One region of the Kitasatospora sp. NPDC005751 genome, then DNA from elsewhere that is predicted to be linked to it. Evidence: riboswitches for the same ligand, from Rfam matches in the RefSeq annotation. Region 1 holds a riboswitch; each other region holds the start of a gene.
What was found. A riboswitch is a leader RNA that binds a small molecule or an ion and turns the genes downstream of it on or off. The one in region 1 is predicted to bind thiamine pyrophosphate.

Region 1 (3,267 bases):
GATCTGCAGCTGCTGCTCCTTGCGGCGCGACTCCAGTTCGGCGACCTTCGTCTCCTGGACGACGACCTCCTGCCGGGAGGCGGCCTCGGCGAGCGGCCCGGCCTGCTGGGCGCGGGCGTTGGCGGTGTCCCGTTCGGCCTGGTAGGCGGACTGCTGGATGGCGCTGTTGCGGGTCGCCTCGGCCTTGCGGGCGGCGGCCTCCTGCTCCGCCTCGGTGGCCATCCGGTCGGCCGCGGCCTGGGCGATCCGGGCGTCCCGCTGGACGGCGGCGGCGTGCGGGATGGCGAGGTTCTTGATGTAGCCGGTCGGGTCGATGATCTCCTGGATCTGCAGGGTGTCGATGATCAGCCCGAGCTTCTCCATCTCCAGCCCGGAGGCGGCCCTGGTCTCCCCGGTGAGCCGCTCGCGGTCCCGGATCATGTCCTCGACGGTGAGCCCGCCGACGATCGAGCGCAGGTGGCCGGCGAAGACGTTGTGGACCCGCTGGCTGATCAGCTTCTGCTGGTCCAGGAATCGCCGGGCGGCATTGGCGATGGAGACGTCGTCGTCGCCGATCTTGAAGATCACCACGCCCTTGACCCGGACCGGGATGCCCTGCGTGGTGACGCATTCGACGTCCAGCTCGGCCTCGTTGAGGTCCAGCGAGAGCCGGCGGACGCCCTGCAGCCCCGGCGTGACGAAGGTCCCCCGCCCGGTGACGATCCGGAAGCCCAGGCCGTCCCCGACCCCCTCGGTCCGGTGCCGGGAGCCGGAGATGATCAGGGCCTCGTTGGGCTCGGCGACCCGCCACATGAGCTTGAAGAGCGTGACACCCACCAGCAGTACCCCGGCGGCGGTCCCGATGATGACGAACACCATGGTTCAACTCCCCCTTTCGGCGCATGAGATGCGCCGACTCGGATTGTCCGCCCGGGGCACCCGGAGGAGAAGGGATCGCACATGACCGTCCGTCACAACCCTGTCACGGCAGGATCGGTGCCACGTAGACGGTCCGGGGCGGGTGGTACTCGATCACCACCACGGGCGTCCCGACCGACAACCGGTCACCCGGCACGGCGAGATAGGCGAGGAACGCCTCCGTGCCCCGGCGCTCCGGGACGTGCACCATCACCTCGCCGACCAGTCCCGCGCCCACCGCTCCGCTGACCCGCCCCGTGCTCCCGATCACTGCGCTCCTCCTTCGCCGCCCGCCCCGCGTGACTGCCAGTCTGCCCGCCCCGGAGCGCCGCGGCGCCCCGTGGTCCGGAGCGCCGCCCGGGACCCCCTCTGGACCAGCGGCGATCCGCTCGCTACGGTGTTGGACGTCATGCGCAGGCAACACCGCCTGCGGACACGGGAGCTCGGAGCACCGGGCTGAGAGGGCGCTGACCGGAACGTCACTGGACGTGCCGACCGCTGCGTCGACCGCAGGAACCTGACCGGGTAATGCCGGCGTAGGGAGTAGAGGGTCTGATGACCACGTTCGACGCACAGCCGCAGTCTGCCCGGAACCAGGCCGCCGGAAGCGCGGCCACCGGCTACCCGACCCCGGCCTGGCGCAAGGCCTACCGCCAGGGGTCCCGCCCCGACCTGCGGGTCCCGTACCGCGAGGTCGTCCTGACCAACGGCCGGACCGTCCCGCTCTACGACACCTCCGGCTCGTACACCGATCCCGCCTACGAGGCCGACGTGCGGCGCGGCCTGCCGCCGCTGCGGGACGCCTGGATCCGCCAGCGCGGCGACGTCGAGGAGTACGACGGCCGCGAGGCCCGCCCGGAGGACGACGGGATCAAGCACACCTCGCCGCGCGGCGGGAACCTGCGCAACCTGGACGCCGTCTTCCCCGGCCGCCCGCGCCGCCCGCTGCGCGGCCGGTCCGGCGCCTCCGTCACCCAGCTCGCCTACGCCCGGCGCGGCGTGGTGACGCCGGAGATGGAGTTCGTGGCCCTGCGCGAGGGCCTGGACCCGGAGTACGTCCGCGCCGAGGTGGCGCGCGGCCGCGCCGTCATCCCGGTCAACGTGAACCACCCCGAGGTGGAGCCGTCGATCATCGGCACCAACTTCCTGGTGAAGATCAACGCCAACATCGGCAACTCCGCCGTCACCTCCTCGATCGAGGAGGAGGTGGAGAAGATGACCTGGGCCACCCGCTGGGGCGCCGACACCGTCATGGACCTCTCCACCGGCCGCAACATCCACACCACCCGGGAGTGGATCCTGCGCAACTCCCCGGTCCCGATCGGCACGGTGCCGCTCTACCAGGCGCTGGAGAAGGTCGACGGCCGGGCCGAGGAGCTCAGCTGGGACGTCTACCGGGACACCATCGTCGAGCAGTGCGAGCAGGGCGTCGACTACATGACCGTGCACGCCGGCGTGCTGCTGCGGTACGTGCCGCTGACGGCCCGTCGCAAGACCGGCATCGTCTCGCGCGGCGGCTCGATCATGGCGGCCTGGTGCCTGGCCCATCACCGGGAGAACTTCCTCTACACCAACTTCGAGGAGCTCTGCGAGATCCTCGCGAGCTACGACGTCACCTTCTCGCTCGGTGACGGCCTGCGCCCCGGCTCGATCGCCGACGCCAACGACGAGGCGCAGTTCGCCGAGCTGCAGACGCTGGGCGAGCTGGGCCGGATCGCCCGGGAGCGGGACGTCCAGGTGATGATCGAGGGCCCGGGCCACGTCCCGATGAACAAGATCAAGGAGAACATGGATCTCCAGAAGGAGATCTGCGACGAGGCGCCGTTCTACACCCTCGGCCCGCTGACCACGGACGTCGCCCCCGGTTACGACCACATCACCTCGGGCATCGGCGCCGCGATGATCGCCTGGTGGGGCACCGCGATGCTCTGCTACGTGACCCCCAAGGAGCACCTGGGCCTGCCCAACCGGGACGACGTGAAGACCGGCGTCATCACCTACAAGATCGCCGCCCACGCCGCCGACCTGGCCAAGGGCCACCCCGGCGCCCAGGCCTGGGACGACGCCCTCTCCGACGCCCGCTTCGAGTTCCGCTGGGAGGACCAGTTCAACCTGGCCCTCGACCCGGAGACGGCCCGCGAGTTCCACGACGAGACCCTCCCCGCCGAGCCCGCCAAGACGGCCCACTTCTGCTCGATGTGCGGCCCGAAGTTCTGCTCGATGAAGATCAGTAAATCCATCAATGAGAAGTTCGGCGCCGGCGCGGCCTCGCCGGAGTACGACGAGGCCGCGGTCGAGGGCATGAAGGCGATGTCCGAGGAGTTCAAGGCCCAGGGCAACAAGGTCTACCTGCCGATGGCGGACTGACCA
Region 2 (3,267 bases), on a different contig from region 1:
CGGGCCAGCCGGGCCGTCAGCACGGCCTCACCGGCGGTGAAGCAGCCGGCGGTGTTGGGCAGCACGCGGATGCCGTTGCGGGTCAGCACGTCCAGGACGGAGCCCTGGGTGGTGGCGTCGACCCGGCGCATCGCCACGGTGGTCAGCTCGGTGCCGGAGACCCGCAGCGCCTGTTCCAGGACGTCCAGGCTGGGGGCGCCGCCGGTGCCCATGATCAGGCGTGAGCCGAAGGCCGTCCCGGCGATGGTGAACACGTCGTCGGCCATGGTCAGCCTCCCTGGACGGCGGTGAGGATCTCGACCCGGTCGCCCGCGGCCAGCCGCGTCAGCGGCCACGAGCCGCGCGGCACCACGGCCTCGTTGAGGGCGGCGGCGACGCCGGAGTTGGCCCGGCTGAGGGTGGTCACCACCTCGGCCAGGGTGGTGGCGGCGGGCACCCGGCGGGGCTCGCCGTTGACGGTGAGTTCGATCTCGCTCATGCGGGGACCTTCGTGGTGAAGCGGGTGGGGGAGAACGGCTCGGCGAGCGCGGGCGTCGTGCCGGTGACCAGGTACTCGGCGAGCAGGTCGGCCGTCACCGGGGTGAGCAGCACGCCGTTGCGGTAGTGGCCGGTGGCGGCGACCAGGCCGGGCAGGGCGGTCGGCCCGAGCAGCGGTGCGTTGTCCGGCGAGCCCGGCCGCAGCCCGGCGGAGGTCTCCACCAGCGGCAGCTCGGTGATGCCGGGGACCAGCTCGTGGGCGTCGCGCAGCAGCTCGTACACCCCGCCGGCGGTGACGGTGGTGTCGTAGCCCTGCTCCTCGCTGGTGGCGCCGATCACCAGCTCGCCGTCCTCGCGCGGCACCAGGTAGAGGTGTTGGCCGCGCACCACCGCGCGGACGTTGCGGGAGAGGAACGGCCGGTAGGCCGGGGGGATCCGCAGCCGCAGGATCTGGCCCTTCACCGGGCGGATCGCCGGCAGCACACCGGCGGGCAGGCCGGGCAGCAGATGGCTGCGGGAGCCGGCGGCGAGCACCACCCGGTCGGCGGTCAGGGTCTCCCCGGTGCCGAGCCGGACGCCGACGGCCCGGTCGCCCTCGACCAGCAGCTCGGTGGCCTCGGTGCGGTGCAGCCGCACGTCGGCCCGCTCGCAGGCGAGGACCAGCGCCGCGGCCAGCCGGCGGCCGTCCACCTGGTGGTCGTCGGTGACGTGCAGGCCGCCGCGGACGCCGGGGGCGAGCATCGGCTCCAGCTTGCGGGCCTCCCGGCCGGTCAGCCACTGCGAGTCGAGGCCGAGCCGCCCGTGGAAGGCGTGCAGCTCGCGCAGCTCCTCGCGGTCGTCGGAGTCGAGGGCGACGGCGACGGTGCCGCACCGGCGGTAGCCGGTGTCCCGGCCGCCCGAAGCCTCGGTGAGCTCGTCGGCGAAGGCCGCGTACCGCTCGTTGGAGGCCATCCCGAGGCGCAGCAACGGCTCCTCGCCGTACTGGAGTTCGGTGACGGGGGCCAGCATGCCCGCGGCCACCCGGGCGGCCCCGCCGCCCGGGTCGGGGTCGACCACCGCGATGTCCGTCAGTCCGCGCCGGGCCGCCCGCCAGGCGACGGCGAGGCCGATGATGCCGCCGCCGACGACCAGCACGTGGGCATGGGTACCTGCTGCCATGCGTGTCAAAGTCGCTGCTCTCCCTTCGCCGGTATGACCCGGATCAGGTTCGGACGGTCGCAGGCCGTGCAAGCCCGCCTCTCAGCCCGGTCCGCCGGGCTCCCGTGATGGTGCCCCCACCATAACTCCGGGGGTCGCCGCCACCGAAGGCGAGTACGAGGGGCGGACGCGGGGCGCCCGAGGCCCTCTGGCGCCCCGTGCGCCCGCCAGTACAGTGACGGGCGTGGCAGAGCTGAGCGGGACGGATCAGGTGGTCGTGGTGGGGGCCGGGCTGGCCGGGGCGCACTGCGCCGCGGGCCTGCGGCAGGGCGGCTGGCGGGGGCGGATCGTGGTGGTCGGCGAGGAGCCGCACACCCCGTACGACCGGCCGCCGCTCTCCAAGGAGGTGCTGCTCGGCAAGGCCGACGCCACCCCGCTCGACCTCGACCTCGCGCAGCTCGGCGTCGAACTGCTCACCGGCCGCCGCGCCACCGGCCTCACCCCCGGCGTGCTGCGCACCGACGGCGGCGACCTGCCGTACGACGCCCTGGTGATCGCCACCGGCGCCGCCCCGCGCGCCCTGCCCGGCGCCGAGCGCGCCCACCTGCTGCACACCCTGGACGACGCGCTGGCGCTGCGCGCCCTGCTCCGGCCCGGCCTGCGCCTGGTCCTGGTGGGCGCGGGCTGGATCGGCGCCGAGGTGGCCACCGCCGCCCGGGCGGCCGGCTGCGAGGTCACCGTCGTCGAGGCCGGCCCGGCGCCCGTGCCCGGCGCGCTGCCGGCCGTGATCGGCGGGGCGATGGCGGCCTGGTACGCCGAGGCCGGGGTGGAGCTGCGCTGCGGGGTGGGCGTCGCGGCGGTCGAGCCCGGCGCGGTGCTGCTGGCGGACGGCTCGCACCTGCCCGCCGACGAGGTGGTGGTCGGCATCGGCGCCCGCCCGGCGACCGGCTGGCTGGCCGGCTCCGGGGTCGCGCTGGACGCCGCCGGCGCGATCCTGGTCGACGAGCGGCTGCGCACCACGCTGCCGGGCGTCCACGCGGCCGGCGACTGCGTGAGCTACCCGTCGGCCCGCGCCGGCGCCCGGCTGACCGTCCAGCACTGGGACCACGCGCTGCAGTCCGGTGCGGCGGCGGCCGCCGCCGTGCTCGGCGCGGAGGTGGCGTACGACCCGGTGCCCTACTTCTGGTCGGAGCAGTTCGGCCGGACGGTGCAGTACGCCGGGCGGCACGGCGAGGGTGACGAACTGCTCTGGCGCGGCTCCCCGCAGGACCCGTCCTGGGCGGTGCTCTGGCTGCGGGACGGCGTGCTGCGGGCCCTGCTGACGGTGGACCGCCCGCGCGATCTCACCCAGGGCCGCCGGCTGGTCGAGCGCGCCGCGGTGCTCGATCCGGTGCGCGCGGCGGACCCGGCGGTGGCCCTGAAGTCGGCCGTCGCGGGGTAGTCCGCGGGGCCGGTTGGTGCGCGGCGGGCCCTGGAGGTGGCAGTCTGGTGACGTGAGTGAGATCGAAAGCAAGATTGAATCCCTGGTCACCGACTGGATGTACCTGCCCGACATCTCGGAGCAGTGGGGGGTCCGGGTCACCGAGGTGCGCGACCTGGTCAAGAACGGCGGGCTGATCGCCGTCCGCCGCGGCCCGAACAGGTCGCTCCAGG
Region 3 (3,267 bases), on a different contig from region 1:
GCGTTCATGTACGAGGACTGCGCGCCGGTCTCGTCGCCGGAGGCGACCGGGCGGTCCTTGGCGCTGATGATGCCGGTGGTGACGGTGGACTCCAGGCCGTACGGCGCGCCGATGGCGATCGTGGAGTCACCGACGTTGACCTTGTCGGAGTCGGCCAGCGGAAGCGGCGTCAGCTTGTCCTTGGGCGGGTTGTCGAGCTTCACCACGGCGACGTCGTAGCCCTCGGCGCGGCCGAGCACCGAGGCGCTGTAGGAGGTGCCGTCGGCGAACTTGACGGTCAGTTTGCCGCCGTTGGAGGCAGGCGCGACGACGTGGTTGTTGGTGAGGATGTGGCCCTCGGTGTCGAAGACGAAACCGGTACCGGTGCCGGACTCGCCGTTGCCCTGCGCCTTGATGGTGACGACGCTGGGCAGCGCCTTCTGCGCGATGCCGGCCACCGAGCCGGGGGCGGGCTCGTTCTTCTGGGTGCTGGCCTGGACGGTGGTGCTCCGGTGGTCGTCCGCCGCGCTGATGCCGTTGTCGTTGCGGTCCGCGACGGCGACGCCGAGCGCCCCGCCCGCCACACCGGCGACCAGGGCGACGGCGGCGATCAGCGCGATCAGGCCGCCGCGCTTCTTGCGCGGGCCGCCGGGCCCGGGGGTGCCGGGGTACTCGGCCGGGTAGCCGAGCGGCCCGCCGGGGTAGCCCGGGCCGCCGGGGGCGGCGGGGCCACCGGGCGGGGCCTCGTGGCCGCCCCAGCCGCCGAGCGGCTGGCCGGCGCCGAACGGGTGGTGCGGCGCCGGCGCGGCCGGAGCCCCGTACGGGTCGTGGGACGCCGCCGCGACCGGGGCGCCCGGTGTGGCGTACGGGTTGGTGACCGGCGCGGCCACCGGGGCGGCCGGCGCGGCCGGGGCCGGCGGCAGGACGGGCGGAGGTGCGTCAATGTACCGGGCCTCGGCGGCCGGAGCCGCCACCGGCTCGGCGGGCACGGCGGGCACCGGGTCCGGGGCGCCGACCTTGCTGAACGCCAGCGTCGGCGTGAACCCGCCGGACGCGGGCGCGGCCGGAGCGGCGGGCGCCCCGGCGCCGGTGTCCGTCACGGTCCGGTCCGCCTCGGGCGCCGCCTGGACGGGACCGGGCGCCACCGGCGCCCGACCGTCAGGAGCGGGACCCACTACCCCCTGGCCGTCGGAGGGCTGCTCCCCCTGTGGCCCGGTGGGCCCAACCTCGCGCTCGGTGCTCACGGACGACCTCCATAGCTGACAGGACCAACAACCATAGTTTTTCGCACACTCGATTCGATTGCCGTAAGGACCCCTCTGAAGAAGTCATAAGAATCCTTAGCCCGGCCCGACAACGGCCCCCAGGCAGGCCCCCGCGACGGCCCCCCGGGACCCCGTGCGAGGCCGCCGCGCAGCGTCCCGCGATGCGGACCGCCGGACGCCTGGCCTTGGCGTTCACTCCCGCGCCGGTTAGCCTGTCGCTCCAAACTGACACGCGGGAGCTTGGACCCACCAGGCTGAGAGTGCGCCGGTCGACCGTACGCCACGAGCTCCGTGGACGGACCGTCGAGGGGGCGCAGACCGCCGGAACCTGTCCGGGTAATGCCGGCGTAGGGAGTATCGGCCATGCCGCCTGCTTCGCCATCCTCTTCTTCGGGCGCGCCCGCGTCCAAGGGTTTCCCCGAATCGTCCGCGACCGATCCCTGCGACGCCACCGGCGGGGCGGCCGGTTCCACCGGAGCGGGCACCGCCGTCCTGGACCGTCCGGACCGTCCGGACCGGGCGGACCGGGTCGAGGCCCCGTTCGTCCTCGACACCGAGCCGCCGCGCACGCTCCGCTTCCGGGACCACTTCGCGCTCTGGATGAACCTCGGCGTCAGCCTGATCGGCTTCACCACCGCCGCCACCGTGCTCGGCGCACCCGGCAGCGAGCTGTCGCTGGCCGCCGCGGTCACCGCGATCGTGGTCGGCACCGTGGTCGGCACCGCGATGCTCGGCGTGGCCGCGCTGATCGGGGCCCGGACCGGCGCGCCGGCGATGGCCAACCTGCGCGGACTGTTCGGGACGAAGCTCTCCTACGTGCCGACGGTGCTGAACATCGTCCAGTGCATCGGCTGGGGCGTGTACGAGCTGCTGGTCATCGCGATGGGCGCGCAGACGGTGGCGCACACCGACGGCTACCGCTGGCTCTTCGTCGTCCTGGCGGGCGCGGTGACCACCGCGCTGACCATCTGGCCGCTCGGCGCGATCGCGGTGCTGCGCCGCTTCGTCGCCGCGGCGGTCGCGGTGGCGATGGTCTACTTCACCGTCCAGCTGGGCCGGGGCGGCGTGTCCGACCCGGGCGCGGGCAACTGGCACGGCTTCCTCCGGGCCACCGACGCGATGATCGCGGTGTCGATCTCCTTCGTCCCGCTGGCCGCCGACTACACCCGGCACTCCCGCACCGCCCGCTCCGCGTTCTGGGGCAGCTTCTCCGGTTACACCGTGGCCCAGGTCTGGTGCTACGTGCTCGGCCTGTTCGCGCTGCTGCAGGCCGACGGCGACGCCTCCCGGATCTTCGACTCGTTCCTGGGCGTCTGGGCCGGCTGGTTCTTCCTGCTGGTGCTGGTGCTGCGCGAGACCGACCAGTCCTTCGCCAACGTGTACTCGACCGCGATGTCGGTCCACAACCTGCTGCCGAAGGTGGACCGCCGGGTGCTGACCGGCGCGACCGGCCTGCTGATCACCGTGCTGGCGCTGCAGATCACCGAGTTCACCGACTCCTACTACGCCTTCCTCGGTCTGATCGGCTCGGTGTTCGTGCCGATGTTCGCGGTACTGGCGGTCGACTACTTCCTCGGCGCCGGCCGGCGCGGCTGGAACCTCGCCGCCGACGCCCCGTCCCGCTGGCTGATGCTGCTGCCCTGGGCGCTCGGCTTCGCCGTCTACCAGCTGATCGCGCCGACCGCGATCGCCGGCTGGTGGACGGACTTCTGGACCTCCGTGCAGGAGGCCCTGCACTTCACGCCCCAGGAGTGGACCTCGGCGTCCCTGTTCGGCTTCCTGGTGCCGGCCCTGGTCACCTGGGCGCTCACCCCGCTCACCCGCCGGACCCCCGCCGCCTGACGCCCGCGGGCCCGGTCGGGCCTGCGGCAGCGCGCCGGGAAGGGCGGACGACGAGGCGCGCGGGCGAAGACGGCCCCGCAGGTTGGGGCCGTCTTCGCCCGGGTGTCACTTCCGCCGCCTATCGTGGACGGCGTGACCAGCCCTGACCTCTCCCCGGCGGCGGCGCGCACCGCGCGGCCCG

Region 2: another riboswitch for thiamine pyrophosphate. It lies ahead of thiO (glycine oxidase ThiO); the one in region 1 lies ahead of thiC (phosphomethylpyrimidine synthase ThiC).
Region 3: another riboswitch for thiamine pyrophosphate. It lies ahead of ABZ497_RS08780 (cytosine permease); the one in region 1 lies ahead of thiC (phosphomethylpyrimidine synthase ThiC).

What each region holds. Positions count from the first base shown of each region.
Region 1 covers NZ_JBEXYC010000015.1:17,976-21,242, reverse strand. The annotation lists gene ABZ497_RS16770 (SPFH domain-containing protein) at 1-858, opposite strand, end outside; gene ABZ497_RS16765 (hypothetical protein) at 962-1,168, opposite strand; TPP riboswitch at 1,323-1,457, shown strand; gene thiC (phosphomethylpyrimidine synthase ThiC) at 1,453-3,264, shown strand.
Region 2 covers NZ_JBEXYC010000001.1:268,609-271,875, reverse strand. The annotation lists gene ABZ497_RS01220 (thiazole synthase) at 1-266, opposite strand, end outside; gene thiS (sulfur carrier protein ThiS) at 269-478, opposite strand; gene thiO (glycine oxidase ThiO) at 475-1,635, opposite strand; TPP riboswitch at 1,639-1,751, opposite strand; gene ABZ497_RS01205 (FAD-dependent oxidoreductase) at 1,850-3,055, shown strand; gene ABZ497_RS01200 (Rv2175c family DNA-binding protein) at 3,108-3,267, shown strand, end outside.
Region 3 covers NZ_JBEXYC010000006.1:61,484-64,750, reverse strand. The annotation lists gene ABZ497_RS08785 (trypsin-like peptidase domain-containing protein) at 1-1,079, opposite strand, end outside; TPP riboswitch at 1,467-1,615, shown strand; gene ABZ497_RS08780 (cytosine permease) at 1,608-3,086, shown strand; gene ABZ497_RS08775 (glycerophosphodiester phosphodiesterase family protein) at 3,219-3,267, shown strand, end outside.